DNA from 4 places in the Streptomyces sp. NPDC054842 genome. Region 3 is predicted to be linked to each of the others. Evidence: riboswitches for the same ligand, from Rfam matches in the RefSeq annotation. Region 3 holds a riboswitch; each other region holds the start of a gene.
The links. Region 3 has a riboswitch for cyclic di-AMP ahead of ACWGIS_RS27335 (LysM peptidoglycan-binding domain-containing protein). Riboswitches for the same ligand answer to the same signal wherever they lie in the genome.

Region 1 (7,342 bases), on a different contig from region 3:
CTGCACTGCGCGACCGACTGGGAACCGTACGCCGAGCAGATGCTCGACGTGCTGACCGCGCACCCGGACTTCGAGAACACCCAGCCGGACGGCGGTTACGCGCCACGCCCCGGCTTCCGTCCGCTGACCCGTTTCGAGGGCCAGGGACTGGACAAGGGCCATGTGGTGCACGACCTGCTGTTCCGCCGCGCGGAGAAGCGGGCCGGACACCGGCAGGACGGCCCGCCCGGACACCGGTCCGGGAACCGGGACGAACGCCGAGAAGAACAAGCCGAGCAACCCCCCACCGGCGACTGACGCACCGCACGGCCCCACCCGGGTGCCGTCGCGGACAGCGCCCCTCCCTCGTTAGGGTCGATGCCGTGGCCACCTTTCCTCCGTACCCGACGTACCCCACCGGCTCGGCCGACGGTGCGCTGCGGCATGCGCACTGGTGGCAGCACAGATGGGTGCGTTACGGCGCCCTGATCACCCTGCTCGCGCTGTCCGGGCTCGTCATCCTGGCGCTGGTCCGCCGGCAGACCGGCACCCAGGGCTTCCTGGTGGGCCTCGGGCTCGCCGTGCTGCCCGTCCCGCTCCTGCTGGCCGCGTTCCGCTGGCTGGACCGCGTCGAACCGGGCCCCTGGCGGAACCTGCTCTTCGCCTTCGCCTGGGGCGCCTGCGCGGCGGCGCTGATAGCGATCGTCGCCAACAGTTTCGCGACCCGGTGGATAGCGACCGCGACCGCGGACCCGGCCGGCGCCGACACCCTCGGCGCCACCGTCATAGCGCCCGTCGTGGAGGAATCCGCGAAGGCCGCCGCCGTGCTGCTGGTGTTCCTCTTCCGCAGACGGGACTTCACCGGGATCGTCGACGGCGTCGTCATAGCCGGGGTGACCGCCACCGGCTTCGCCTTCACCGAGAACATCCTCTACCTCGGCAACGCCTTCGGCACCGACCAGCTCAACGGCGACCGGGGCCTGGCCTCCGTGACCGCGGCGACCTTCTTCGTGCGCGTGGTGATGTCCCCGTTCGCGCACCCGCTGTTCACCGTCCTCACCGGCATCGGCTTCGGCGTCGCCGCGCTCTCCGCGGAGCGCCGGCGGCTGCGCCGGGTGCTGCTGCCGCTGTCCGGACTGATCCTGGCCATGGGCATGCACGCCATGTGGAACGGCTCGTCGTCCTTCGGCGAGTACGGCTTCTTCGCGGTCTACGCGGCCTTCATGGTCCCCGCGTTCGGCCTGCTCACCTGGCTGGTGATCCGGACCCGCCAGCGGGAACTGCGCACGGTCCGCGCGGAACTGCCCGCCTACGCCGTCGCGGGCTGGCTGACGGCGCCCGAGCCGTTCGTCCTGGGGTCCATGCGGGCCCGTCGGCTGGCCCGCGACTACGCCGCCCACCACTTCGGCAAGGCCGCCGCCCGCTCGGTCGCCCAGTACGAGGCCTACGCGACCTCGCTGGCGTTCCTGCGGCACCGCGGGCGCCGTGGCCGCGCGGGCGCCGACTTCGTCGTACGGGAGAGGGAGCTGCTGCACGAGCTGTGGCGGCGCCGGGAGGTCGCCCGGCCCTCCCTCGCGTACGCGGCCCGGGCGTCGGCACCCGCGGTCGTACCGCCCTGGCCGCCGCTGTACGCGCCGCCGCCCGTCCACCCGTACGCCGGCCCCGCGGCGTCGTACCCGGCGCCCCACCCCGGACACGACCCCTACCCCTCGTACAACCCGTACCGCTCGTAGCGAGACCGGGAGCGGAGCCGGCGGGCCCGCAGCGGGGTACGGCCTAGGCGGACGCCTGCGTCAGCCTGGCGACCTCCGCGTCCGTCAGGGTCAGGTCGGCCAGGCCGAGGAGCGCCGGGAGCTGCTCGACCGTCCGCGCGGAGGCGAGCGGCGCCGCCACCGTCGGCCGGCCGGCGAGCCAGGCCAGGGCGACCGTGGCGTGCGGGACGCCCCGGGACCCGGCGATCTCGTCGAGCGCGGCCAGCACCCGCTTCCCGCGCTCGGTCTCCAGGTGCTTGCCCGCGCCGGCGGCCCGCGCCGAGTCGACCGTCGTACCCGGGCGGTACTTGCCGGTGAGGAAGCCGGAGGCCAGGGCGTAGTACGGGACGGCGGCGAGGCCGGAGCGGGAGGCGATCTCCTCCAGCGGGCCCTCGTAGGTCCGCCGCGAGACGAGGTTGTAGTGGGGCTGGAGGGCGATGTAGCGGACCAGGCCCTCGCGGTCGGAGAACTCCAGCGACTCCTGGAGCCGCTCGGGCGAGATGTTGGAGGCACCGACGGCGCGCACCTTGCCGGCCCGCACCAGCTCGTCGAGCGTGCCGATGATGTCCTCGACGGGGACCGAGGGGTCGTCGTAGTGCGTGTAGTAGAGGTCGATGTAGTCGGTGCCCAGCCGGCGCAGCGAGGCGTCGGCGGCGGCCCTGAGGGTGTCGGGCGCCAGCCCCTTGTACGCCGGATGGGCGCCGGCCTTGGTCGCGAGAACGACGTCGGAGCGGTTGCCGCGCGCGGCGAACCACCTGCCGATGACGGTCTCCGACTCGCCGCCCTGGTTGCCGGGCGCCCACGAGGAGTAGGTGTCCGCGGTGTCCACGAAGTTGCCGCCGGCCGCCGCGTAGGCGTCCAGAACGGCGAAGGACTGCGCCTCGTCGGCGGTCCAGCCGAAGACGTTGCCGCCGAGGGCGAGCGGGAAGACCTCTAGGTCCGACGGGCCGAGCTTGCGGAGGGAAGTCATGGACGACCCCAACACCGCGGGCGGTGCCGCCTATTCCGCGCGCCCGGCCGGACGGGGACCTACGGGTTGAGGCCCTTGCTCTGCAGCCAGGCCATCGGGTCGATGCCGGTGGCGGCGCCGCCCGGGTGGACCTCCATGTGCAGGTGCGGCCCGGTCACGTTGCCCGTCGCGCCCACCCGTCCGATGACGTCACCGGTGGCGACCTTCTGGCCCACGCTGACGCTGATGGACGACTGGTGGCACAGCCAGACCTCGGTGCCGTCCTCCAGGGTGAGGATGGTGCGGTAGCCGTACGAACCGGCCCAGCCCGCCTCGGTGATGGTGCCGGTGTGCACGGCCTTGATCAGCGTGCCGGTGGGCGCCGCGAAGTCGAGGCCGGTGTGGTAGCCGGAGGACCACATGGAGCCCGAGTCCATGAAGCGCGACGTGAGCGTGTACGACGAGGTCGGCAGTGCGTAGCTCTTGGCGAGTTCGGCGAGGCGCTCCGCCTCGGCCTTCTCCTTGGCCTCCTGCTCCGCCTTCTTCTTGGCGGCGGCGGCCTTGGCCTCGGCCTCGTCCTGGGTCTTGGCTGCTTCCTCGGCGGCCTTCTTGACCGCGGCCGCCTGCGCCGCCTCGGCGGCCTTGAGGTCGACCTGGTCCTGCTGCGACTCGGCCTGCTGCATGATGCGGGCGCGCAGGGCCTCGCCCGCGTCGGCGCCCTGCGCGGCGTCCGAGGTGGTCAGTCCCGCACTGGTCAGCGGGGTGGCGGAGCCCTCCGGCGCGCCGGAGTCGGCGTCGTCCGATATCAGGCTCTTGGCCGAATCGGCGACCGACGACAGGTCGGGCATCGAGATGGAGACCGGCGGCTTGCCGCTCTGCGCGGTGGCCATGCCGCCCGCGCCGACGGCGGCGATGACGCCGACGCCGAGGACGGTGGAGCTGCGGGCGAGTCCTCCGCCGCGCTGCTTGGAGACGCGGTGCCGGCCACGGACGGGACGGACGGAATCCTCGGTGGGATTCCACTCCTCCCAGGGGCCCTCGTCGGTGCCGCGGCCGTAGCCGAAGGTGTTGCTCTGCTGGTCACTCGGCGCGAACGAGGTTGACTGGGCAGGCCGGTTGGACGCCACGTGGGCGCGCTCCTTTCCTTCCTTCTCGCCTACCGGGTTAGCTGACGGGTTCGGAGCAGGAAGGTCTCCTACGCGCGTCAACCAGGGCGCACTGCACCGCGGAAGACGCTCGATTCACCCCAAGTTGGTGGTTCCCCGGTTCCCTTGCGGAGTTCGGCGCGTGCGCACGGAGCCATCTCTTGTGACGGCTGGGACGACCGCGCTGCGTTATCGAACGTTAATAGACTCGGGTCCCGTATTCCAAGCTGTTCCGACTGATCATTAACGTCTTCGCCACGGACTTACGGGTCACGGGCGGTGAAAACCGGGCGAGTTGACCCTGCGAGCTAAACCTCTTTTTCGCTGACGGTTCGTCAGTTGTTATGCAGAGTGGCGTTGTCCGATCACCGGCGGTGACCGCGCCGCGCGAGGGCGCGCGAAGACGCGTCGGTGGCTCATGGCCGCCGTACGGCCAGCAGCGCCAGATCGTCCGTCGTCCCGTCGCCCGTGTGCCGGTGCACGTCCTCGATGAGCGTGTCGAGCAGCGCCTCCGGGTCGCGGAAGGCCCGTCCGGCGAGACGGGCCGCCGGATCGTAGAACCGGCCCTCCGGGTCGCGCGCCTCCGACAGCCCGTCGGTGTAGCAGAGCAGCGTGGCCCCGCCCGGGAACGGCACCACGGCGGCGCGGTCGGGCCAGGTGCCCAGTTCGCCCATCCCGAGGGGCAGCGCGGACTCCAGCGCCTGGAGCGTGCGCAGCGTGCCGTCCGCGTGCAGGAGCAGCGGCGGGGGATGGCCGCGGTTCACGACGCGCACGAGGCCGTCCCCGTGCGGGATCTCCGCGAGGACGGCCGTGGTGAACCCCTCGAAGGCGTCCAGCCCGTCGCGCCGCGTGCCCTCGCGCGCCAGCGCCCGCTCCAGACGCTGGGCGACCGCCTCCAGCGTCGACTCGTGCTCGGCCGCCTCACGGAACGCCCCGATGACGACCGCGACCGCCGTCACCGCGCCCATCCCCTTGCCCCGCACGTCCCCGACGACCAGCCGCACCCCGTACGGGGAGTCCTGCACCGCGTACAGGTCGCCGCCGATGAACGCGTCGGCCTGCGCCGCCTCGTAGCGCGCCGCCACCCGCAGCCCGCCGATCTGCTCCTCCGGCCGCGGCACCACGGCGCGCTGGGCGGCCTCGGCGATCTCCCGGGCGGAGGCGAGCCGCCGGTCGGTGCGGCGGACGAGCATGTTGATGAGCACGGCCAGGACGGTGACGGTCGCCACGGTGACCAGCTCGGTGACCGCGTCCACGTGCGCGACGATCCCGAGGTCGATGTGCACGGCGAGGACGGCGGCGACCGCGGCGAGGCCGGTGAGGACCGTGCCGCGCAGCGAGAACAGCGGAGCGGCGACCAGGGGCGCGGCGGTGAAGAAGGGGGCCGCCGTGAACTGCGACGGGGTGAGGTAGTCGTAGAGGATCCCGGCGGTGATCAGCAGCGCGGGCAGTACGCGGACGGCGGCGCGCGCGTACGAGATCCGGCGGGCAACGGGCTCCCCGGGGCCGGGCGGTGACGGGTCGCCCAGTCCCGGGTCGGGCACCGGATCGCCGGGCAGCCGTCCCCCGGCCCGCTCGCGCCGTTCGGGGAGGGGCCGCCGGTCCGGGCCGCCGTCCAGGGTGGCGGCGCCGGGCAGGGGGCCGCCGTCGGGCACGGGGTCGCCGTCGGGCACGGGGCCGCCGTCGGGCACGGGGCCGCCGTCAGGCACGGGGCCGCCGGGGTCCGGCGCGGACCGGTGGTCGGCGTCGGGGAACCGGCCGCCGGCCCCGCCGGCCTCCGGCCCTCGCGCGCCACCTCGCTGCCCCACCCGTCCAGGTTTCCCGCGGCGGGGACGGGCGGCGACCGGTGTGGACCGACCGGATGACACCGGCGGGAGCGCCACCGGGCCCGGACCGGGAAACGACTCAGGGCCGGAACTCGATGATCCGAGTTCCGGCCCTGGGCCTTCAGTAGCGGGGACAGGATTTGAACCTGCGACCTCTGGGTTATGAGCCCAGCGAGCTACCGAGCTGCTCCACCCCGCGTCGTTGAGACCAGTGTACGCCATCGGCGGGGGCGCGGGCGCACACCCGGTCCCGGCCACCCCCGCGACCTGGGATTTCGGCCGCTGCCGGGGATCAGGCGGCCGGGTTGCCGGCGTGGGTCAGGGTCTCCCACGACACGAACAGGTCGTCCGTTCCGGCGGGCCGGGTCCGCTCGACGAGCCTGCGGGCGGCCGGGACGCGGACGTCGAGGCGGCCCTCCAGGTGGTTGAGCGCGACCTCCATGTCGGGCCCCATGTCGCGGTCGACCCTGCCGCCGCACAGCCAGCGGGGCGCGGTCTCGCCCAGCTGGTAGCGGGCGTGGAAGGAGAGCGCGGCCCGCAGCCGGTCCTCGACCTCGCGGTACAGGTCGACGCCCTGGTGCCAGGCGGTCTCGGCGATGTGGGCGGTGGCGGCGAGCGCGTACCCCACGTGCTTGAAGTTGCGGCAGGTCTCCTGCGCGACCCCGTCCGTGTACCGCTTCTGACCGAACCAGTACGTCGTCATCTTCTGCGGGGTGTTCACCGTGCCGCCGGCCGGGGCCATCGGCAGTCGGCCGTCCCGGTGCAGGTAGAAGTAGGCGGGGACGCGCTGCCGGAACCGCCGGAGCGCGGCGTCGAAGGCCCGGTGGTCGTCGAGGAAGACGGCGATCCCGATGGCGGCGTCGGTCATGACGAGGTCCCAGTTGCCGTTGAAGTCGGGGACCTCCTGGGTGACTTCGGGCAGATACACGGTCCGCAGCATGCGCCGGAACCGCTCGACGCCCGCCGCCGGCCAATGGGCCCCGGTGTGCCGAACGATCTCCCCGGCGCGGGCCCAGGTGGACCCCGCCCAGGCGGTCTGGAGCCCGGCGTTGGCCTCGGTGTGCCGCCGCACCCGGCCCGACCAGGCGTCCATGATCTCGATCGCCTTGGCCGCGTGCTCGGGCCGGCCGGTGACACTCCACAGCAGGGCCTGGGTGTACGCCGCGATGGCGTCCTCGCGCTCCTCGACGCAGCCGCGCCCGGCCCGGGTGTCGGGCGGGCACGCCACGGTCGGGTACGGCCTGGCCCGCCACTTGTACGACCCGTACCGGCTGTCCCGCATGCCAAGGAAGGCGCTCACCCACGGCTGCTCGCCCTGGTCCACATGCCGCCGCACGCTGTCCAGCTGCTCCCTGCTGACCAGCACTCCGGGGTGCTCGAACGCGCCGTCCTCGGGGCGTGCCCGCACCGCCGAGCGCGCGTGCGAGGACGTCCCGCAGGACGCCAGCAAGCCCACCAGCAGCGGTGCGAGCAGCACCGCCGTCCACCGCCGCCCCACTGAACGCATCGCCTCGACCTCCGGGTCCGCCGCATCGCCTCCTCGCAGCCTGACCCGTCGGCGGCCCGCCCGCAGGACGGCTTAGCCCGTCCGGCAGGCGCCCCCGGTCACCGCGAGCGGGCCGCGGTCACGCCCGGGCGGTTCCGGCGGGCGGCAGCAGGTGCCGGTTGGGCGCCTCGGCCTCCTCCTCGTAC
Region 2 (7,342 bases), on a different contig from region 3:
TAAACAGGTAAATCTGCGAGTTGGCGAGACTGGACTCCCGGCGCCAGCAATTGATAAAATCGATATTGGATATCGGGATGCCCTTTCAGGGCTGCCGAACTTGATGGACCAAGGGGACGGCATGAAGAGCCTTATCGGGCTCCTCCTGCCCCTGCTCACTTCGGCCTACCCTGTTGTCTTTATCGATGAGCCGGAAGCATTCTTGCACCCACCGCAGGCTATGGCGCTGGGGCGAATCCTCGGAGAGCAGGCGAGGTCGAAAAAGATCCAAGTAATTCTTGCCACGCATGATCGCAATCTCCTGTCTGGCCTTCTTCAGTCAGAGGTAGACGTCTCAATCGTTCGACTCGAACGACCCGTCGAAGGCGGAACAGAGGCTCATCAGCTAAACGTTAGGGAGTTGAAGGGAATTTGGGATGACCCGGTTCTTAGGTATTCTAATGTATTGGATGGGCTCTTTCATAAGGCTGTCGTGTTGGCTGAGGCGGAGAGGGACTGTCGATTCTATTCATCTGCCCTAGAGGAATACGCACCGAAGAATGAACTGCCTGCGCTCCCTGGTGATATTTTGTTCGTGCCTTGTGGGGGGAAAGACGGCCTTCCGCGCCTGGCTAAAGTTCTACGGTCTGTGAAAGTCCCGGTTGTCGCGAGCCCGGATCTCGATATCCTCAATGACAGGGGGAAAATCCGAATCCTAGTCGAGGCTATGGGAGGTGATTGGGGCTCATTGAAAGATGACTACGAAAAAGCCACTGCAGAATTCCGGCAGCCGCGAGAGGCTTTGCATATTTCGAATGTTTTGTCCGCACTTAATGGCGTCTTCTCCTCACGTCAAAATGAAGTATTTACGGCGACAGTGCGACATGAGTTCATGACGCAGTTGAGGAGTAAAGGGAACCCTTGGTCTGCTTTGAAAGAATACGGAGAATTGGCTTTCAAAGCAGACCCTAAGGTGGCGCAGAATTTGCTCAGAAGGCTTGATAATATGGGGATCGTTGCGGTGAGAGTGGGTGAGCTAGAGCGCTTCACTCCCTACCTCGGAGTCTCTAAAGGAGCTAGTTGGCTTCCTGCTGCTATCGAGGCTGGCGGACACAGAAGCGAGCCTGCCCGAAAGCACGTAGCCGCGCTGGTGAAGGCAGCAGTTGAGGTAAGTCAGTAAAGTGTTGAACCAGCAGTTCTTGCATAGAAGTTATGGCCAGCAGCGGTCGTTCAACATCGTGGTGGTCCAACCGCGGCCCGGCAAGCGGATGGCCGTCTACCACCGCGAGCGGAGCCATGCAGGGTTTGGGGCGTGATGGCTGCCTCGGCAGGCTGTGGGCCATGCGTGGGCCAGAGCCCAATGGAGATGACGTCGTGGACGTTCCCGCACAGGTCAGTCAGCTGGGCGCGCTGCAAGCGCGACGCTCTTGAAAACCGTCGTGGGCTGGCGGCGAAGCGAGAAGTGGCTGCCGCCCGCCCGATGCCGGTCAACTGCCTCCCGAGGATCTGCGAATGTCCGAGAGGCGGTACTGGCCCACCTCGGGGTCTTCAGGGCCATCCATCCCAAGGTCTCGCCGCATGGCTTCTCGCACATGCGCGTTCTCCCGCCAGAGCTCCGCGCGACAGACCCGGTAGGGCTCACCCCGGATGGTCGGTTCCTCTATGAGCCGGTCACGCATCGAGGCCAGGGCATCACACGCGGCCTCGGCCAGTTGAATGATCTCAGCTGAGGCAGTGAGTGACAGACACTGCCTGAGGCGCCAGATACCAGCGCCGTCGAGGGCTTGATGAAGCTCGCCATAGAGCACGTCGCCGGACGGAGGGTCGGGCCGCAGAACGATACTTCGCATGTCGGAGTGTCCGCGGCTCAGCGCCATCAGAAACTCCGAGTACACAGCCCTGCGCGTCTGCACAGCCTCCCGTTGCTGGTCGCGGCGCCAGCGGAGACGCTCGGCGATCAACGCCGCCCCCACGCCAACCACGGCTCCCGCCAGAGTGCTTACTGGTGATATCCAGTCCACTGCAAAATGCTACCCAGGCGCCCAGGGCTCGCTAACGCTACGGGCGTTCTCGGCCCGGGGGGCCAACATCCGCATGGTGGGATCGCCCCTGCTCCCCCCAGACGTCCTCCAGTGGCGGGACGGGCGGGAGAAATTACTGGTCCGTCTCCCCAATTAATGGCCCGGACGATAGCTGAGGCTGCTGAGAGTCCTCGCGGCCGGCTCCTACCAGGGGTGGGCGGCCTCGTGTAAGGGCTTAAACGACATCATGCCTGGGTTCGTACTGATCACTTGGGACACCGCCCGAGGGACGGTCTTGAAATCTGCCAACCGCAGTCCTCGCTGTCCTGCGGGCGGGACAGCGACCGCCATGACCGCGCGCCAGGACACGCTGGTGAACGGGGGAGGCGCCCCTAAAGGGTGCCCACCCCGCCCGAACCCACAGTCGAGTTACTTGCCTTGCGTCTGATAGTGCATCGTCATGATACGTCCGGTCTTTACGACCATTGTTCCCGCCTTGTACAGGCGCAGGATAAGGCACTTGGTGCCATTCTGGTTGATTCCTGGTTCGATGGACAGAATTTCTGCTGTCTTGCCGTTCCACAACTTCAGGTGGTCACCCGCCTTCAACTTCTTCGCCGGCTTGCGTACTGGTGTGCTGATGGTTATCTCCTCCTCTCAATCAACTACCTCCATCATCGCATCCACCACTGACAAACAGGCACGATCCATTCCACTTGTAAACGCAGAAGCGCCAGACTCCGCCAGCGAAACCGAGAACTTGTCGGGGCCAGCGCCGAGGCAAACCACTGATAGCCCGAGCGAGAGCTGCTTGCATTGAGGCCACACGTTTCGAAGGTTCGACCATTAGGCGGCCATGCAAGCTGCGGAGCCTGTGGAACTGAGCGAGGCAACGATGATCGCGATAACTGCAAGCTACATACGCCGCGGATGCCCACGGGTAATCCCGTTGGACCCTCATTTCAGACTTTTCGATGAATGCTCTTCTGACCAGCGGGACTAAACTGGTAGGTAACTTGCGTGGCGCAAGGGCGCGTCTGCCCGCATGCGCGCCCCCAGTGCACGCAACGCGCCACCTTTGCCCCGGAAGCCGTACACGTCTGCCCCACGGTGAAGCGCGTTGAGGGCGGCTAGGGCACCGTCGAGCGAGGTTCTACGCGCATCCACGTGCTGTTACCTACGAAGCCAACTCATGGACCGTCAGCATCCGTTTACACGACCAGAATTAGTATGATTATTGCGTTCAACGAGAGCCGCGTGAGTAAGCCCACAGATAGCGATTTCCGTTGGGATTTTCGCTCGCTTGTGAGTCAAGATCCAGGCTAACGACAAGCCCCCACCTCAGTAACGGTGCGGCCGTCGGGGTGGATGCCGAGTCCTGCCGCTGCCCTGATGCTCTGTCGATCACACATGGAGACGGCAGGAGTGGGGGACCCAGCGTGACGGTCCGCCGGAGCAGCTTTCCGGGTGGGCCTTGGGGTGAAGCCGCAGCAGCGGCCGGGCTACTTCGCCAGCCCGAATCCGACAGGTCATCCTTCACAGGCAGCTGACGAAGGATCAGGTTGCGATGAGTGCGGCGCATGGAAGCACGCATGGTTCAGGTACCGGCAACCCCGGTGCCAGCAACGAGAATGATGGGAAGATCCGAAAGTTCGAAGCCGTGATCATCCTTTTGGTGGGGATGATCGCCGGGATGGGCGCCGGAATCACAGCACGGACGATGGGGCACCTGCCGTACTTCGGGGCCGTCGTCATGGGAGTTGGGGCGGCATTCGCGCTACCCGGATTCCTCATCATGATCATCAAGTACGTCCGCAACCAGTCCTGATCGCTCAGGACAACCGTGGCTCTACCTAGTCCCCCGGCATCCATCAGGAGCGGCTAGGGCAACCACACGGCGATCCCGTGTGAGAGACACAAGCAGACGCGTGGAGAGACTCTGGCACACAAGCCGGAGTCTCTTTTTCATACCTCTGACTCGCGGACTTCCAGTTCAGAGGCGCAGTCTCACTGGTCGAAGTTCGCGCTGGTGAAAGGCCGTGGTGGACGAAGAATGCGCAGGGCGGACCTCGCTGGGTCAGGCCGCCGTGCTGCTCGGTTGTGCGACTTGAGGCGACGGGGGATTCCCCCGTGCGTCCCCCGAACGACGTGACGCAGAACGAAAGGCCTGATCAGGCAGCGTTGGGCGAGCCCTCTGTAAATCTGCCGGCTCAGCCTTCCCAGGTTCGAATCCTGGCGCCGCCACATGAAGGCAGACCCCCTCGGGTCAGGTTGTTCACCTGGCCCCAGGGGGTCTCTTCGTTTTCACGACTGTAGGGCCGCTGCCCGCGCCCGCTTACACGTCGTACTTGCCCGACACCACGGCCAGCGTCCAGTTCACGGCGCCTTTTGTCTGGACGGACAGCTTCTCGGTGACCGAGTCCGTGTACACCTGGCCGATGGTTTCCGGCCCGCCGCAGCGAATCCTGGTGGCGTCCTCCTGCGGGGCATCGCGGTGGGCGATGCTCATCGAGCCTCCGCCGGTGCAGGTCGCGTAGACGGTGTAGACGTCTGTCTCCGGCTTGAAAGCCGGCAGGTCGGCGTCGCCGGTTCCCTGGGTCGTAGGTACGAGAACCTTCGCGCCGGCAGGCAGTTCGAATGCGGACGGCGTCCCGCTCGGGCGGTCGTCAGTCTCGGAACCGCTGCTCGACTCGGTGCTTGATTGAGCACCGTGCGGGGCGGGCTCGGCTCCGTCGCCCTTGCCGGTTCCCGAGCAGCCTGCGGTCAGCAGCAGGACGAGCAGGCCGGCGGGCACTGCGCTGCTACGGCCCATTGGCCACTCTCCTCGGGATACGCGCCCAGTCCTGGGCCGTGACGCGCTGCGGAACGACCAGCGGCGGGATGATCATCATGCACGGATGTCGACGCCTTCCACGCATCGTCAGCAGAACGGCCTTGCTGCTCCTTCCGCGTGCTCAGCAGTTGCGGTCCCCTCTCGTTTCGCGGATGCACACGCCCACGGGCTCGGGGGCGTGTGCAGGGCGATGCCGTCAGGTGTCACCGGGATGAGCGGAGAAACGGCGGCGTCCCCATCGGGCCGCCCGGAACGTGTCGGGCGCCGGGCACACTGGACCCCATGTCGTCCCGTCGCAGGAAGTGTCCCGAGTGCCGTCGCGAGATCGCCGTCGTCGCGGGACGGTTCGCGCGCCACGACCCGGCCGGGGCCCGGGGGAGCGGTGAGCTGGTCTCATGTCCCGGGTCGCGCAGGCAGGCCGAACTCGGGACGGCCCAGCCGGCGCTCGACGGCTACGTCGTACCGGACTTCCCCGGCCAGCTGCCCCTCTTCTGACCAGCGGCGGACGCCCGGCGCCCGACCATGCGCCGCTGACCGGTGCCCTCGTCGTGATCCGTCGGCTAGGGCCGCTCACCGTGGACTCGTCGTCGTGGTCCGTCAGCGAGGACCGCTCACCGTGGGTCTCGTCATGGCACTGGCTCGTGCTCGTGGTCCGTCGGCGCCGAGCCCGAGGGCTGCCGGGACGCGGGACGCGAAATGCCTCCCCGCTCGCCCCGCTCTCCTAGTTGCCCGCTTTCCTAGTTCCCCGCCACCGACTTCACCGCCACCGAGACCGGCGCCGAGCCGTTGATCAGCTCCAGGGTGAGGCCCGCCGTCGCCGGGGTGTCCACCAATTCCGCGAGTACCGCCGCGACGTCCTCGCGGGGGACCGAACCCCGGCCGGTGGACGCCTCCAGGCGGACGAGGCCCGTGCCGGCGTCGTTCGTCAGGGCGCCGGGACGCAGGATCGTCCAGTCCAGCGCGTCCCGGCTCCTTACGTACTCGTCCGCCTCGCCCTTGGCGCGCAGGTACGCGTCGAAGATCTCGTTGCCCTGGTGCGCGGAATCGGCGCCCATGGACGAGACGACGACGTACCGCCGTACGCCGGCCAGCTCCGCCGCGTCCGCGAACAGGACCGCCGCGGCCCGGTCCACCGTGTCCTTGCGGGCCACGGTGCTGCCCGGACCGGCTCCCGCCGCGAAGACGGCCGCGTCGGCGCCCCGCAGATGCCCGGCGACCTCCTCGACCGAGGCGGACTCCAGATCGCACACGATCGGCTCGGCGCCGGCCTCGCGCAGATCGTCGCCCTGTTCCGCACGGCGGATGATGCCCGCCGCCTCGTCCCCGCGCGCGGCGAGCAGGCGCTCCAGCCGCAGCGCGATCTGACCATGACCTCCAGCAATGACAATGCGCATGATTCCGACCGTACGCCCGGGTGGGCTCATTCGCCGCACAACCCTGTGGACGACTCGTGGGTCGTATCAGTGATCACTGTGAATTCAGAGGTCGTCGTACGCCGGACGAGCCACGGGGGCCGTGCGGAGCGGTACGGCCTCGTAAGGAGACCACCATCACCGCCATACGCAAGACCGTCACCGTGGCCGGCTGTGCCGCCGTCCTCTTCGCCACGGCGGCCGGCTGCGGCACGGTCGAGAACCTGACCGCCGGTCAGAAGGTCGACCACGCCGTCGACCGGCTCGGTGAACAGAAGTCGCTCGGCGTCGAGTTGCGCCTGGACGCGACCCCCTCGGCGCTGACCTCGCTCTCGGGGGACACCGACGAGATGCCCGAGGAGTTCGCCGACTTCATCGCCGGACTGCGTGTCGACATCTCCGTCAAGTCCCGCAAGAAGCTGTCGGATTCGGACGAGAAGGACCTCGTCGGTACGAGCGTGGAGATCGCGGGTGCCAAGGGCGTCCTGGTCGAGTACCGGGTCGTCGGCGACTTCATGTACTACCGCGCCGACATGAAGGCGCTCGGCGAGGCCATGGGCTTCCCCTTCCCCACCGCGGACGAACTCCCGGAGAAGGACAAGCGGTTCGAGAAGGTGCTCGACGGCGGCTGGGCCAAGATGGACACCCGCGAACTGGAGGCGCCGGACAAGGACGCGAAGGGTTCCGGCGGCGACGACATCGACGCCAGGACGCAGCGGAAGATCATGAAGGCCGTACGGGGTGTCCTCACGGACGAGGTCACGTTCCGCAACGGGAGCGGCAGCGACGGCGCCGAGCACGTCGTCGCCAAGGCCAACGTCCGCGACGTGCTCACCGAGCTGTTCGACAGGCTCCGTCCGCTGGAGGGCGACCTGCCGCCGGGTGCCGAACTGCCCACGTCCCGCGACCTCAAGGACGCTCCGGACAAGAAGGTCGCCGTCGACTTCACCATCAAGAACGGTGCCCTCGCACAGCTGAAGGTCGACCTGGCCGTCCTCGCCGAGCACCCGAAGGGCGTCAAGGCGCCTCTGGTCGTGAAGTTCACCGAGGCGGGCGACGTCAGCGCTCCGTCGGACGCCACGGAGTTCCCTGTCGGC
Region 3 (7,342 bases):
CGAGCCGACGCTCGTCGACACCTTCCTGCCGCGCAGGTCGCTGAGGGAGTCCAGTCCGGAGTCCGGCGCGGTGACGACGGTGTTGAGGCCGCCGTCCAGGTTGTAGCCGGTGACGGAGACGAGCCGCGTCGGGCGGTCGAGCTGCCGTCCGCGGGCGGCGTTGATGAGGAGCGGGAAGTCGCCCATCGAGCCGATGTCGATCTTCCCGGCGGTCATCTGGGCGGTGATCGGGGCGCCGGTCGCGTAGTCCTGCCAGGCCACCTTGTAGGTGGTGCCGTCGCCGAGGGCGTTCAGTTCCCGCTCGAAGTAGCCGAGGGAGCGGAGCAGGGTGCCCGCCGTGACGGTGTTGATTGTCTTGGACTGGTAGCCGACGGTCACGGTGACGGTGGAGCCGTCGCCGGCCTCGGCGTCACCGCCGCAGCTGGCGAGGGGGAGCAGGATCAGGGCGGCGGTCACCGCGGCCGCGGTGCGGCGCAGGGGAGTTCGCATGGGAGTCGGGGCCTTCCACCGGTGCGGTTCGAGGGGTCAGCGGAGCAGGTAGGGCATGTTGACCGTGACGGCCCCGGTGGGGCAGCGGGCCGCGCACGGGCCGCAGTACCAGCACTCGTCGACGTGCATGTACGCCTTGCCGTTGCTCTCGTCGATGGCGAGGGAGTCCAGCGGGCACATGTCGACGCAGAGGGTGCAGCCGTCGATGCACTTCGACTCGTCGATGGTCACGGGCACGTCGGCCCGCTGGGGCACCAAGGGCATGGCTGTCTCCAGGAATCGGTACGCGGGAGGGTGGCCGCGGGCAGGCGCGGCACCGGGAGCGGGAGCGCCGCGGCGAGGCCGACCGCGGCGGGCGGGGCTACAGCAGGCGGCGCAGTTGGCCGCTCATGGTGATGCGGTCGCCGCGGAAGCGGATGAACTCCAGGTCGACGGGGCGGCCGTCGGAGAGGTGGGTGAGCCGTTCCAGCATCAGGACGGCCGTGCCGCGCGGTGCCTCCAGTACGGCCGCGGAGTGCGCGTCGGCGTTCACGGCCTCCAGGGTGATCTCGGCGTGGCCGAGCGGGCGGCCGGTGATCGACTCCAGGAGCCGGAAGACGTCCGTGTTCTCCAGGTCGGCGCCGAGCAGGGCGGTTCCGATGTCGAGGGGGATGTAGGTGAGGTCGAGGGAGAGGGGGAGACCGTCCAGGCGGCGCAGGCGCTCGATGTAGAGGACGTCGGAGCCGGACGGCACGCCCAGGCGTTCGGCGACCGGGGCGGGCGCGGCGACCGGGCCGGCGGTCCGCACCTCGTTGCTGACCTGGCCGTGTTCGCGCAGGGTCTCCGCGAGTCCCATCAGCCGGTCGAGTCCGTGGGCGTACTTCTGGGCGGCGACGACCGTGCCGACGCCGGGCACCCGGGTGACCAGGCCCTCGGCGCGCAGCAGGTCCAGGGCCTGGCGGACGGTGTTGCGGGAGGCGCGGTAGTCGTCGCCGATCGCCGCCTCGTGCGGGAGCGTGCCGTCCGGGAAGCCGCCGGTCAGCACCTGGTGGCGCAGCAGGTCGGCGAGCTGCCTCGCCCGGTCCGCGCGCAGCCGCCGCCGGCGGGCGGCGACGGTGGTCGCGCCTGCTCCGGCGTGCTCTCGGATGCGTTCGGTGGGCATGCGACGGACCATACCCACGGGGTGCGGGCCGTGGTGTTGCCGCAGTGTTGCGCCACCTGCGTCACCCACGGACACCGGGCTGACCTGCGGTTTCCCTCACCCGCCGGGCAAGATCTGCCACCGCGGGGCCACCACCGGTCCGGCGTCGGCGCACTGCCCGTCCACCGCCGGCGCCACCGTCCGTCCAACACCACGGCCGGCGCCCGCCTCACCACCGTCGCCCGCATCACGGCCGTCACCGCCGCGGCCCGCCGGTGTTCAGCCCCTCGGGACGATCCTGCCGGTCACCTCGCCCAGGCCCACCCGGGTGCCGCCGGGGCCGGGTGCCCAGGCCGTGAGGGTCACCTCGTCGCCGTCCTCCAGGAACGTCCGTTTGCCGTCGGGGAGTTCGAGGGCGTCGTGGCCGTTCCAGGTGAGCTCCAGCAGGGAGCCGCGTTCGCCCTCGCCGGGACCGCTGACCGTCCCCGAGCCGTACAGGTCGCCGGTCCGCAGGGACGCCCCGTTGACCGTCATGTGCGCCAACTGCTGGGCCGCCGTCCAGTACATGGTGGAGAAGGGCGGCTCGGACACCGTGTGGCCGTTGATCGCCACGGAGATCCGCAGGTCGTAGCCGCCGGGGTCCTCGGCGGAGTCGTCCAGGTAGGGCAGCAGCGGGTGGGTGCGCTCGGGCGGCGCGACCCGTGCGTCCTCCAGCGCGTCGAGCGGGGTGATCCAGGCCGACACCGAGGTGGCGAAGGACTTGCCGAGGAAGGGCCCGAGCGGGACGTACTCCCAGGCCTGGATGTCGCGCGCGGACCAGTCGTTGAGGAGGCAGAGGCCGAACACGTGGTCGCGGAAGGCCGACAGGGGGACCGGGGTGCCCGGCGCGGAGGGGGCGCCGACGACGAAGCCGACCTCCGCCTCGATGTCCAGGCGCACCGACGGGCCGAAGACCGGGGCCGCGTCCGCGGGGGCCTTGCGCTGGCCCGACGGGCGGATCACGTCGGTCCCGGACACCACGACGGTGCCGGACCGGCCGTGGTAACCGATCGGCAGGTGCTTCCAGTTGGGCGTGAGGGAGTCCTCGGCGTCCGGACGGAAGATCTGCCCGACGTTGCGGGCGTGGTTCTCGGAGGCGTAGAAGTCGACGTAGTCCGCGACCGCGAAGGGCAGGTGCAGGGTCACCTCGGAGAGCGGGTGCAGCAGGGGCTCGATCGTCTCCCGGTGGGCCGGGACCGTCACCCACGCGGTGAGGGCGCGCCGTACGTCGGACCAGGCCGTGGGGCCCGCCGCCAGCAGGGGGTCGAGGCCCGGCTGCGCGAGCAGGGCCTCGTAGGGGGAGCCGAGGGCCCGCGCCGCGGCGCCCGCGTCGAGCACGCGGTCACCGAGCCTGACCCCGACCCGCCGCGCGCCGGGGGCCGCCGAGTCGCCGGAAGCCGCCGGGGAGAACACGCCGTACGGAAGGTTGTGCGGACCGAAGGGGTCGCCCTCGGGGACGTCGAAGGGGGGCATCGGGTGCTGCCTCGCTTTCGTGCTCGCCTGTGATCCATGTGTTCCACGCGTTCCATGTGGTCGCGGCACACGTTACGTGGGAGGAAGGACCGGAGACAGGTTCCGTGGCCGCCGCGGCGCCGCGACCGGTCACCGGGCCGGCGTCGGCGCGACTCCCTCGGTCAGGGCCGTGTACGAGCAGGCGGTGGGCAGGGGCGCCTCTGGACTCCACGAGGGCCACCGGTCTTCGCGGCCGGGCCGCGCGGCACCAGGCGGTCGCCCCGGGGTGGTGGTCCCGTCGACTCCCGTACCGGTGAACGGCGTTGCTGTCGGGATACCGGACGTCGTCCGGTTCCCGCCGGGCCCTTGGGGCGCGGGGTCCGTATTCTTCGGATCATGGCCGCTCCGACTGCATATTCACTCATCGCCACTGACCTGGACGGAACGCTGCTGCGCGGCGACGACACCCTCTCCGGGAGGTCGCGGGAAGCGCTGGCGCGGGTGGCCGGGGCGGGCGGCCGGCACCTGGTCGTGACCGGGCGCCCGGCACCGAGGGTGCGCCCGCTGCTGGAGCAACTCGGTGGCGAGGGGCTGGCGGTGTGCGGGCAGGGCGCGCAGCTGTACGACGCCGGCACCGGCCGTCTGCTGTGGTCGGTGACCCTGGACCGGGAGCTGGCCGAGATCGCGCTCGGCAAGATCGAGGCCGAGGTCGGGCAGGTCCACGCGGCCGTGGACCAGGACGGGGTGGACGGGCTCACCCTCATCGAGCCGGGTTATCTGATGCCGCACCCGACGCTGCCCGCGGTGCGGGTGCGGCGCCGTGACGACCTGTGGACGCGGCCCATCAGCAAGGTGCTGCTCCGCCACCCCACCTTGTCCGACGACGAGTTGGCGTCGGTGGCGCGGATGACGGTCGGTTCGCTGGCGACCGTCACCATGTCGGGTCCCGGCACCGTCGAACTCCAGCCATACGGCGTGACCAAGGCGACGGGCCTCGCGCTGGCCGCCGGTCACCTCGGCCTGTCGCCGGCGGACACGATCGCGTTCGGGGACATGCCCAACGACATCCCGATGTTCGACTGGGCCGCCCACGGCGTCGCCATGGCCAACGCCCATCCCGAACTCCGGGCGGTGGCTGACGAGATCACCCTCTCGAACGAGGAGGACGGCATCGCGGTCGTCCTGGAACGGCTGTTCCCCGGCCCTGGGGACCGGGGAACAGCGGGTCTCGCGGTCCGGGGGGCCGCCGCCGCCCCGGGCCCGGCTCAGTAGGCGCCGAAGACGTTGTCGATCGAGCCGTACTTGTCGGCGGCGTAGTTGCAGGCCGCGGTGATGTTCGCGACCGGGTCGTACGGGTCCATCGACGTGCCGTCCACGTGGTACGCGGCGAAGGTCGGGTCGATCACCTGGAGCAGGCCCTTGGAGGGCGTGCCGGCCACGGCGTTGGAGTCCCAGTTGTTGATGGCCTGGGGGTTGCCCGAGGACTCCCGGATGATGTTGCGGTGGATGCCGTCGTAGGAGCCCGGTATGCCCTTCTGGGCCATGATGTCGAGGGCTTCCCTGATCCAGCCGTCCAGGTCGTTCGTGTACGTCTTCGCGGTCGCGGGCGCGGCGGCCGTCTTCGTCGTCGCGGCGGCCGTCGTGGCCGCCCCCTTCAGGGTCTTCGTGCCCACGGTCAGCTTCAGGCCCGGCCGGATCAGCGACGGGTCGCTGCCGATGACGGCGCGGTTGGCGTCGTACAGCTTCTTCCAGTCGCCGGTCTTGGCGTGGTCACGGGCGATCTTGGACAGGGTGTCGCCCGAGGCCACCTTGTAGGTGACGAGCTGGACCTGCGGGACGGCGGCCGGCACGGACTGCGCGGCCTGGGCCGGCTGTGCCGCCTGGGCGCCGGTGGCGCCGATGAGCGGGAGTACGAGTGCGGCTCCGCCCGTTCCGGCGGCGACGAACCCGCGGGTGAGGGCGTTGTTTCTGGGACGGCGGTGCTTGCCTCGAGCGGCCATGGCGCGTTTCCTCTCCGATGCCTGCGAGGTGAGCTGTCGGGTTCGGGCTGGGAGGTGCCCGGCCGCACATGACGTGCGACTTGACCCCAAGCCGTTCCGGGCGCTGCCGGACCGGCGCTTACGTGGGTCCCCCGCTCCTGCCGTGCGTGGGTGGGTGGGGTCACCGAGCGGCGGCAGGATTAGGCGGGGTCCGCTCGGATCGACGTGAACGTATGCGAGAGCACATGTCCGAAACAAGGCCCGATTTCCCGTGCCACGGCATTTGATCTACCTCTGACCAGGGGGGAAATGGTCCGATTAGACCGGAACGTGAAACTCAACTTGCCTTTAGCAAAGGCGGACTTGCGAGGCTCGATCGGCCGGAAGATCGATTGGGGCGTGACCCATTTCACGCGGCCAAGACATGTCAAAGCATCGGCAACACAGGCAAGTCGGTCATTAACGGGCGGCCGGGAGGCGCCGCCGGTTCACCGCGAGCCTCGGGACGACCCGCGCCACGGGCTCCCGGGGCGACCCGCGTCGCGTGGCCCCGGGGCGGACGGACGGCGAGGGGCGTGGACGCGCGCCGGGCACACCACGCACCCTGATCCGGGCAACGGGGGCGGACCCAGCGGGTGCGCCTAACCCGCCGTGCGCGGGATGCGCCGCTCCCACGTCCGGTGGAAGACCACCTCGTCGCCGTCCGTGCAGATCACCTCGTTCGAAGTGATGAACTCGCCCGCGTCGCAGCTGACTTCGGAGTGGGTCTCCACGCGGGCGTCCCATCCGGTGTCCGGCCGGTGCAGCCGGATCGACCAGTCCGAACGGGTCCGCGCGGACAGCGGATCCCACTCACCGGTCGTGAACGTCTCCAGGGCGTCCTCCGTGACCTCCAGGCCGTCCGGGTACACCCGGGTGTCGCCGTGGCGCGGGTCGACCTCCAGGCGCCAGACACCCGCGGCGACATCGCGCACGACCAGCCGTTCCGGCCGGGGTTCGTCCAGGGTCGCCGGGACGACCGCGCCCAGCGGCTCCGACTCCTCCGGTTCCCCGAAGGTGATGGAGGGGTCCGACTCCCGTACCCGCACCGGCAGTTCGAGGGAGCTGCCCTCCGGGTGCAGGGTGAAGCCGGTGTCCGAGTCCGGCTGCGGCCAGATCCACGGCCAGTACGCCGAGGAGACGGCGAGCCGGATGCGGTGCCCCGGCGGGAAGGCGTGACCGATGGCGCTCAGCTCGAACGTCACGTCCCCGGTCGCGCCCGGTGGCCACTCCACCACCCGGTCCGTGCCCTCCCGGGCGCCGAGGTTCAGGACGCCCCGGGTGACGAGCGCCGACGCCCCGTCCGGGAACACGTCGCAGACCCGCGCGACGACCTGCCCGCGCGGCACGGGCGACGTCAGCCGCAGCCGGACCCTGGGCCGTCCCAGTACCCAGGTCTCCTCCCGCACCTCGAACTCGAAGCAGGCCGACTTCGCGTCCTCGTCCCGCTGGTCCGGCGGCAGGTCCCCGTCGTCCCCGACGGGCAGGAAGCGGCCGGCGTCCAGGCCGGTGTGCAGCGGGGAGCGCACCGGCACCGGCACACCCCGCAGCGCGTACGTCACCGGCGTCACCGTCGGCGCGGGCCAGGCGTCGTCCCCCACCCAGCGGCCGGCCAGCACCGGGTGGACGGTGGCCGGACGGTGCGAGTCGCAGACGTAGGCGCGCAGCAGCGGCTCGGACATCACACCGGCGCCCGGGGCGTCGGCGCCTTCGGAGCCGGGCCGCAGCCAGTGGTCCCACCAGCGCAGAGTCTCCTGGAGGAAGCCGATCGCGGGGCCCGGCGGCAGCCCCCGGTCGGGGTACTGGTGCGACCAGGGCCCGATCAGCCCCCGTACCCGGTCGGCCGGGAGGTGCTCGACCAGCCGCAGCACCGTGTCGCGGTACGGGTCGTGCCAGCCGCCGACCGCCAGCACCGCGGCCCGCACCGAGCCGTAGTCCTCGCGCACGCTGCCGCGCCGCCAGTACGCGTCCCGCGTCTGGTGCGCCAGCCAGGTGTGGACGAACGGGTCCACGGCCTCCAGCCGCCGCACCCACATGTCGCGCCACATCACCTGGCCGACGTACCGCGGGTCCGGCGGCCGGCAGGCGAAGGCGAGCAGTGCCGCCGCGCGGGCCGGCATGTCGCCGGCCAGGACGGACCCGCCCAGGTAGTGCCGGTCGTTGTCGTAGCGGTCGTCCGTCGCGCAGACCGTGACGACGGCCTTCAGCGGCTCGGGGGCCAGGG
Region 4 (7,342 bases), on a different contig from region 3:
CGGTTTTCAGGCCCCTCAGCGCGTGCTCATACGTTATCCGACCTGCTCAAGCGAGGCTACCGGCGAGTAGTAAAGACTCCCTCACCGTCGGCCCCTCCCCGCGGGGAGGAAGCCCGTCAGGCGACGGACCAGGCGATGCCGTCGAGGATGTCGTGCTCGCTCACCACGACCTCCTCCGCGCCCACCCGCTCCATGATCGCGAGCAGCACCAGGGCGCCCGCCCCGATCACGTCGACCCGTCCCGGGTGCATCGAGGGGATGGCCGCGCGCTCGGCATGAGTCGAGGACAGCAGCCGCTCGGTGATCTCCCGGACGCGCTCGCGGGAGACCCGGGAGTGATGGATCGCCGCCGAGTCGTACGCGGGGAGGTCCTGCGCGATCGCCGACACCGTGGTGACCGAGCCGGCCAGGCCCACCAGGGTGCGCGCCTCGTCGAGCGGGACCGTCCGCGCGGCCAGGTCGAGCGCGGCCTCGATGTCCGCCCGGATGGCGTCGATCTGAGCGGGCGTCGGCGGATCCGTGACGGTGCCGTCGTGCACGAGGTGCCGCTCGGTCATCCGTACGCAGCCGATGTCCACGGAACGCGCGGCGCGTACGCGGTCTTCACCGACGACCAGCTCCGTGGACCCGCCGCCGATGTCCACCACCAGGTACGGCTTCGCCAGGTCGTCCCGTCCGGTCAGTTCCTTCGTCGCCCCGGTGAAGGAGAACTCCGCCTCCTGGTCGCCGGTGATGACCTCCGGCTCGACCCCGAGGATGTCGAGGACCCCGCGGACGAACTCGTCGCGGTTCTCGGCGTCGCGCGAGGCGGACGTCGCCACGAAGCGCAGGTGTTCCGCGCCGTGCTCCTTGATGACGGCCGCGTACTCGCGGCAGGCGGCGAAGGTCCGCTCCAGCGCCTCGGGGGCGAGACGCCCGGTCCGGTCGACGCCCTGGCCGAGCCGGACGATGGTCATCCGCCGGTCCAGGTCGACGAGTTCACCCGTCGCCGGGTCCGCGTCGGCGACGAGCAGACGAATCGAGTTGGTACCGCAGTCGATGGCGGCGACCCTGGTCATGCGTTCGGTCTCCTGTCGTCATGGGTGGCGCCCCGGGCCCGGATCGGAAACGGGTTCCCCCCGGGGGCCGGAGCTCGCCATTTTCAGCCCGTCCGGCTTGTGAAAGCGAGGCCGTCCAGGCCGGGACGAGTTCCCCCGGGGGCTGGGACCTCGCCGTCAGGGAGAGCTTTTCAGCCCGCCCGGCGCTTGAGGACGAGGCTGTCCAGGCCGAAACGGGGGTCCGGGGGCAGCAGCCCCCGGCAACGGCACCCCGGGGACGGTCACCCCTGGGGAGAGGCGGCCCCGCCCCCGGGGGCCACGCACGATCCCTTGCGCCACCACTCCGGCAGCATCGCGATCGCCTCGTCCCCGAGCGGGTTCACCCCGGGCCCCGCGGCGAGCGAGTGCGCCACGAGCACGTGCAGGCACTTCACGCGGTCCGGCATGCCGCCCGCGCTGGGGAAGCCCTCCAGGACCTCCATGGCGTCCCGGCGGGCGATGTAGTCCTCGTGCGCCGCACGGTAGGCCGCCGCCAGCTCGGGATCGGTGGCGAGCCGTTCCGTCATCTCCTTCATGACGCCGTTCGCCTCCAGCGTCCCGATCGCGGACGCGGCCCGCGGGCACGTCAGGTAGTACGTGGTCGGGAACGGCGTGCCGTCGGGCAGGCGGGGCGCCGTCTCCACCACGTCGGGCTGACCGCAGGGACAGCGGTGCGCGATCGCGCGCAGGCCGCGCGGCGGGCGGCCGAGCTGCTGCTCGAACGCCTCGACGTCCGCGTCGGTGGGCTCGGTGCGCGGGGTGGGCGGCGGGGGCGTTTCCATGCCGTGTGTCGTGTCTTTCTGATCAGTTACCGGGCGGCGCGGTCGGACTTGTCCACGCCGTCCCAGACGTTGGCGTACCAGGGGCGGGCAGCCGCCCCCTGGTCGGTGCGGGACTTCTTCACCGCGTCCGGATCGATGACGATGTAGCCGGTCTCGCCCGGCATCATGTAGTGCAGCCGCTGCCGGATCTGCTGCTCGGCGTACGCGTCGTCCTTCCAGCGGGCCTTGAGGTCCCGCAGCTCCTCGACGCGCTGCCGGGCCTCGTCCTGCTGCCGCTCCAGCTCGGCCACCTCGGCCCGCTGGGACACGTACTGCCTTATCGGGTACGCGAGGGCCACGACGAGGGAGCACAGGACCAGCGCCAGCAGCGCCGCACGGCCCGTCAGGCGGGAGCGGCGGGCCTGCCGTTTGGTCTGGGAGCGGTAGACCCGGGCCGCCGTCTGCTCACCGAGCAGCCGCAGCCTGGTCGTGGTGGAGAACCGGTCCCGGTCCTTCACGGCCATGAATCCCGCCTCCCCGGCACAAGCCCGTCACGTGCGTACGTCCCCGCACACGGTACGGGACCGAGTACGGGGACGTACGTACGACGCTTCCTACGGGTCAGCCCTTGAAGCGCGGGAACGCCGAGCGGCCGGCGTAGACCGCGGCGTCGTCGAGGATCTCCTCGATGCGCAGGAGCTGGTTGTACTTGGCGACGCGGTCCGAGCGGGCCGGGGCGCCGGTCTTGATCTGGCCGCAGTTCACGGCGACGGCGAGGTCGGCGATGGTGACGTCCTCGGTCTCGCCGGAGCGGTGGGACATCATGCACTTGAAGCCGTTGCGCTGGGCCAGCTCGACGGCGTCCAGGGTCTCGGTCAGCGAGCCGATCTGGTTGACCTTGACGAGCAGGGCGTTGGCGGAGCCCTCCTCGATGCCGCGGGCCAGGCGCTCCGGGTTGGTGACGAAGAGGTCGTCGCCGACGATCTGGACCTTGTCGCCCAGCTTGTCGGTGATGACCTTCCAGCCGGCCCAGTCGTCCTCGTACAGCGGGTCCTCGATGGAGACCAGCGGGTACGCGGAGACGAGCTCCTCGTAGTACTCGGTCATCTCTGCGGCCGAGCGGGACTTGCCCTCGAACTCGTACGAGCCGTCCTTGTAGAACTCGGACGCGGCGACGTCGAGCGCGAGCGCGATCTGCTCACCGGGGACGTAACCGGCCTGCTTGATGGCCTCGATGATGAGGTCGAGGGCGGCGCGGTTGGACTCCAGGTTCGGGGCGAAGCCGCCCTCGTCGCCGAGGCCGGTGGACAGGCCCTTGGTCTTCAGCACCTTCTTGAGGGTGTGGTAGACCTCGGCGCCCCAGCGCAGCGCCTCGGAGAAGGACTCCGCGCCGATCGGCGCGATCATGAACTCCTGGATGTCGACGTTCGAGTCGGCGTGCGAGCCGCCGTTCAGGATGTTCATCATCGGGACGGGCAGCAGGTGCGCGTTCGGACCGCCGAGGTAGCGGAAGAGCGGCAGGTCGCTGGCCTCGGAGGCGGCGTGCGCGACGGCGAGGGAGACGCCGAGGATGGCGTTGGCGCCGAGCGAGCCCTTGTTGTCCGTGGCGTCCAGGTCGAACATCGCCTGGTCGATCAGGCGCTGCTCGGTGGCGTCGTAGCCGACGAGCTCCGGGCCGATCTGCTCGATGACCGCGAGGACGGCCTTCTCGACACCCTTGCCCAGGTAGCGGTTGGGGTCACCGTCGCGCAGCTCGATGGCCTCGAAGGCACCGGTGGAGGCGCCGGACGGGACGGCGGCACGACCCGTGCTGCCGTCGTCGAGGCCGACCTCGACCTCGACGGTGGGGTTGCCTCGCGAGTCGAGGATTTCCCTGGCTACGACGACGTCGATCGACGGCACGAGCATCTCCTTCTGGGATGTGACGCGGGTACGCGGAGCCCCTTGGCCCGCTGACTGCACGGAGCCGCGGTCGGCTCCGCGACATGAGCCTAACCGGCCCGGGGCGATCGGCCAGCCGGTCGACCACCCCATGGACAGAACCGAGAGTAAATTGTTTCCGAACGGAACAAAAACCTGTCCGGTACAGGCATCCGCGGGAGAGGGGCGCGTCCGGCGCGGGCACGAAAAAGCCCCGCTCCGATGCGTACGGGGGAACACGCACCGGAGCGGGGAGCCCGTGGGGACGGGGTGCCCCTCACAGGCTCTCCATGACGGGAGCCCGTGGGGGCGGGTGGCCCTCACGGGGTCTCCGTTGCGGAGCCCCGTATGAGGGGAGGGCCGTGGGCCGGCTGTGAGCCGGTTGCCGGCCGCGGTCCGCCGGAGGGCGGCCGGCGCCGGTGTCAGCTGAGGTGGAGCTGCTGGCCGGGGAAGATGAAGTCGGCGTCGTCGACGATGTCCTTGTTCAGCTTGAACAGCTTCTGCCAGCCGCCCTTGACGTTCTTCTCCGCGGCGATGGAGCTGAGGGTGTCGCCCTTGACGACCTTGTACTCGCCGTCGCCCTTCTCGACCTTCTTGCCGGTCGGGGTCTCGACGGTCTTCTTGGCCGTCTCACGCTCCGAGGAACGCGAGGCGCGCTGGTCCTGGGGCGCCTGCTGCTGCGGGGCCTGCTGCTGCGGCTGGGCCGTGCTCTGCGAGCCGGTGTCGGTCGCGGCGCCGCCGGTGGAGGCGCCGGACAGGCCGGTGCCGCAGGTCGGCCAGGCACCCTTGCCCTGCGCGGCCAGCACCTTCTCGGCGACCGCGATCTGCTGGGACTTGGAGGCCTGGTCGGCGGTGGAGGCGTAGGCCGAGCCGCCGTAGGCGGACCAGGTGGAGGCGGAGAACTGCAGGCCGCCGTAGTAACCGTTGCCGGTGTTGATCGACCAGTTGCCGCCGGACTCGCACTGCGCGACGGCGTCCCACTCGGAGGTGGTGGCGGCCGAGGCGTTGCCGGCCGCCATCAGCGGGGCGGCGATGGCGACACCGGTGACCCCCGCGAGCGCGGCGACACGGGTGGCCTTGGACGGGCGGCGGTGCTTGGCCTTGTTGTTACGCAGCATGAAGTGATCCCCTCACCGACGCCTGCGAGGTGAGCTGTCGGGTTCGGGCGGGTGAGTGCCCGGTCGTGCGCCCATGGCGCCCGACTTCACCCCAAGCCGTTTCCGGAGGTCTCTCAACTCCCGGGCCCGGCACTTACCTTGGGTCCCCCGCTCCTGCCTGCGGCGCTTACGCGACGACTGTTCCCGGGCGGCCGCTGGCAGGATTCGGCGTTGCGACCGTCGGGGCCCGCGATGGCGAGCGATCACGACCGTAGACACGCGACGGCCGGAATTTCAAAGACGATCAGGGCTTCTGAGACCCATCTCTCACTCTCACCAAACCGGACATTGCGGTGTGAACCATGACGCGAACTACCGCTGTTTTGTACCCGATTCGCCGCCTGACGACCGCTTAGTCTCCCGCGACCTCAAGGCTCTGACCGGGGAGGATGAGGTCCGGGTCGGAGCCGACCGTCTTCTCGTTCTCCGTGTACAGCTCGGTCCATCCGCCGCTGACCGCAAGGGAGTCGGCGATGCTCGTCAGACTGTCGCCGAGACGGACGGTGTAGGAGCCCTCGGAGGTGGAGTCGGAGGCGTCCGCGTCACGCGCGGCGTGACGGCCCGCGGAGTCCTTCTGGCGCCCCGCGTCCACACCGGTGTTCGAGGCACCCTCGGCGCTCGGGCCGCGGTGCTTGCCGGTGCCGGTCCCCTCGCTCGCGGGGGTGCTCGGCGTGGTGGAGGAGCCGCCGGTGGGGCCCGACTTGTCCGAGTCGTCAGCCTTTGCCTTGCCCTTGTCCGCGACACCGGAGTCCCCCGAGTCGTCGGCGCTCTCCTTCGGTGCCGGAGACGCGTCGGACTTCGCCGCCTTGCCGGACCCGGACGGGGACGGCTTGGCGTCGGCCCCGCCGGTCGACAGACCGTCCGAAGCGGACGACTCGCCCTTCGCGGACGAATCGGACGGCGAGGTGTCGGGGGACGGGGACGCGTCGTCGGCCACGCCCGTGTCGACCTCGACGGAACCCGAGTGCTTGCTGAGGCCGGAGAGCGGGCCGCAGGTGGGCCAGGCCGCCAGGCCCTGCCCGTCGAGCACCTTCTCGGCGACGGCTATCTGCTGCGAGCGGCTCGCCTCGTCGGGGCTGGGCGCGTAGGCGAGGCCGCCGTACTTCTCCCAGTTCTCCTGGGTCATCTGGAGGCCGCCGTAGAACCCGTTGGCGTTGTCGGCGCTCCAGGAGCCGCCGCTCTCGCACTCCGCGACCCGGTCCCACGTGGTGCCGTCGGCTGCGCTCGCGCCGGTGGCGCCGAGCAACGGGATGGCGATGGCCGATCCGGTGACGCCGGCCGCGACGATGATTGCCGGAGCCTGGCGGGGGCGACGGTGACGACCGTTCCCGGAGAGCATGCGGTGGGCCTTTCGGAGACAGCGGTGACAGACGCGACGGAAGATCCATCGCGTTGATGCGTGAACGTATCGGCACTCGAACGCTTGTCACAAGTCGATGCAGCGCAGATCACGTGAAGATCACAGTTTTGACGGTGCGTCATGTTTGACCGGGCGGTAGGCGTGTGCCGTCGACGTGCGAACTCCGTCCGTATGTCCGGGTTGCAGGAGTTCACCTCTGCCGACGCCGGCCGCGAAACGGATCGCGTGCCCTCCGGACGGGCACCCGTCCCCGCTACCGGGGCGGTGTGAACTCCACGGGAAGCGTGCGCAGTCCGCGCATGATGAGCCCGCCGCGCCAGCGCAGCTCGGCCGGGTCCGCGGCCAGCCGCAGGTCCGGGAGGCGGGTCAGGAGCGTCGCCAGGGCGGTCTGCCCCTCCAGCCGGGCGAGCGGCGCCCCGAGGCAGTAGTGGATGCCGTGCCCGTATCCCAGGTGCTGGTTGTCGCGGCGGGCGAGGTCCAGCGTGTCCGGGTGCTCGAACCGCTCCGGGTCGCGGTCGGCGGCCGCGAGGACGACCAGGACGGGGTCGCCCGCGGCGATGTCCTGCCCGCCGATCCGGACCGCCTCGGTCGCGAAGCGCCAGGTGGCCAGCTCGACGGGCCCGTCGTAGCGGAGGAGCTCCTCGACACCGGTCTCCAGCAGCGCGCTCTCCCCGGCGGCCAGGGAGTCCTGCAGTCGCCGCCGCTGCTCGGGGTGGGTGAGCAGCGCGTAGGTGCCGTTGCCGATCAGGTTCACGGTCGTCTCGAAGCCGGCGAACAGCAGGATGAAGGCCATCGCCGCGGCCTCGTTCTCCGTCAGGTGCTCGCCGTGGTCGGAGGCCCGGATCAGTCCGGAGATCAGGTCCTCACCGGGCCCCGGGACCTCCGGGAGCGCCTCGCGCTTGCGGTGGATCAGCTCGGCGAGGTAGCCCCGCATCTTCTTCACCGACCGGGCGACACCGCCGCGCGGCCCGCCGCCGTGCCGGATCATCATCCCGGCCCAGTCCCGGAAGTCGTCCTGGTCCTCGGGCGGGACGCCGAGGAGGTCGCAGATGGCGTAGATGGGGAGCG

Region 1: linked by a shared signal. The riboswitch ahead of ACWGIS_RS07405 (M23 family metallopeptidase) and the one ahead of ACWGIS_RS27335 (LysM peptidoglycan-binding domain-containing protein) in region 3 are both predicted to bind cyclic di-AMP.
Region 2: linked by a shared signal. The riboswitch ahead of ACWGIS_RS04200 (hypothetical protein) and the one ahead of ACWGIS_RS27335 (LysM peptidoglycan-binding domain-containing protein) in region 3 are both predicted to bind cyclic di-AMP.
Region 4: linked by a shared signal. The riboswitch ahead of ACWGIS_RS01320 (transglycosylase family protein) and the one ahead of ACWGIS_RS27335 (LysM peptidoglycan-binding domain-containing protein) in region 3 are both predicted to bind cyclic di-AMP.

What each region holds. Positions count from the first base shown of each region.
Region 1 is NZ_JBSGZN010000006.1:204,623-211,964, reverse strand. It holds gene trmB (tRNA (guanosine(46)-N7)-methyltransferase TrmB) at 1-297, shown strand, start outside; gene ACWGIS_RS07415 (PrsW family intramembrane metalloprotease) at 363-1,712, shown strand; gene ACWGIS_RS07410 (aldo/keto reductase) at 1,756-2,700, opposite strand; gene ACWGIS_RS07405 (M23 family metallopeptidase) at 2,760-3,806, opposite strand; cyclic di-AMP (ydaO/yuaA leader) riboswitch at 3,818-3,975, opposite strand; gene ACWGIS_RS07400 (PP2C family protein-serine/threonine phosphatase) at 4,241-5,632, opposite strand; tRNA gene ACWGIS_RS07395 (tRNA-Met) at 5,776-5,849, opposite strand; gene ACWGIS_RS07390 (alginate lyase family protein) at 5,943-7,157, opposite strand; gene ACWGIS_RS07385 (dihydrofolate reductase family protein) at 7,276-7,342, opposite strand, start outside.
Region 2 is NZ_JBSGZN010000003.1:236,430-243,771, reverse strand. It holds gene ACWGIS_RS04210 (ATP-dependent nuclease) at 1-1,159, shown strand, start outside; gene ACWGIS_RS04205 (hypothetical protein) at 1,467-2,000, opposite strand; cyclic di-AMP (ydaO/yuaA leader) riboswitch at 3,389-3,560, shown strand; gene ACWGIS_RS04200 (hypothetical protein) at 3,568-3,828, shown strand; gene ACWGIS_RS04195 (hypothetical protein) at 4,336-4,812, opposite strand; gene ACWGIS_RS04190 (hypothetical protein) at 5,116-5,328, shown strand; gene ACWGIS_RS04185 (NAD(P)H-binding protein) at 5,571-6,227, opposite strand; gene ACWGIS_RS04180 (hypothetical protein) at 6,410-7,342, shown strand, end outside.
Region 3 is NZ_JBSGZN010000041.1:2,216-9,557, reverse strand. It holds gene ACWGIS_RS27360 (ABC transporter substrate-binding protein) at 1-489, opposite strand, end outside; gene ACWGIS_RS27355 (4Fe-4S dicluster domain-containing protein) at 526-753, opposite strand; gene ACWGIS_RS27350 (GntR family transcriptional regulator) at 851-1,630, opposite strand; gene fahA (fumarylacetoacetase) at 1,889-3,121, opposite strand; gene ACWGIS_RS27340 (HAD family hydrolase) at 3,497-4,372, shown strand; gene ACWGIS_RS27335 (LysM peptidoglycan-binding domain-containing protein) at 4,366-5,100, opposite strand; cyclic di-AMP (ydaO/yuaA leader) riboswitch at 5,104-5,263, opposite strand; gene ACWGIS_RS27330 (CocE/NonD family hydrolase) at 5,721-7,342, opposite strand, start outside.
Region 4 is NZ_JBSGZN010000001.1:307,996-315,337, reverse strand. It holds gene ACWGIS_RS01340 (Ppx/GppA phosphatase family protein) at 117-1,058, opposite strand; gene ACWGIS_RS01335 (DUF501 domain-containing protein) at 1,319-1,858, opposite strand; gene ACWGIS_RS01330 (FtsB family cell division protein) at 1,885-2,361, opposite strand; gene eno (phosphopyruvate hydratase) at 2,459-3,745, opposite strand; gene ACWGIS_RS01320 (transglycosylase family protein) at 4,180-4,875, opposite strand; cyclic di-AMP (ydaO/yuaA leader) riboswitch at 4,880-5,050, opposite strand; gene ACWGIS_RS01315 (transglycosylase family protein) at 5,267-6,253, opposite strand; gene ACWGIS_RS01310 (cytochrome P450 family protein) at 6,528-7,342, opposite strand, start outside.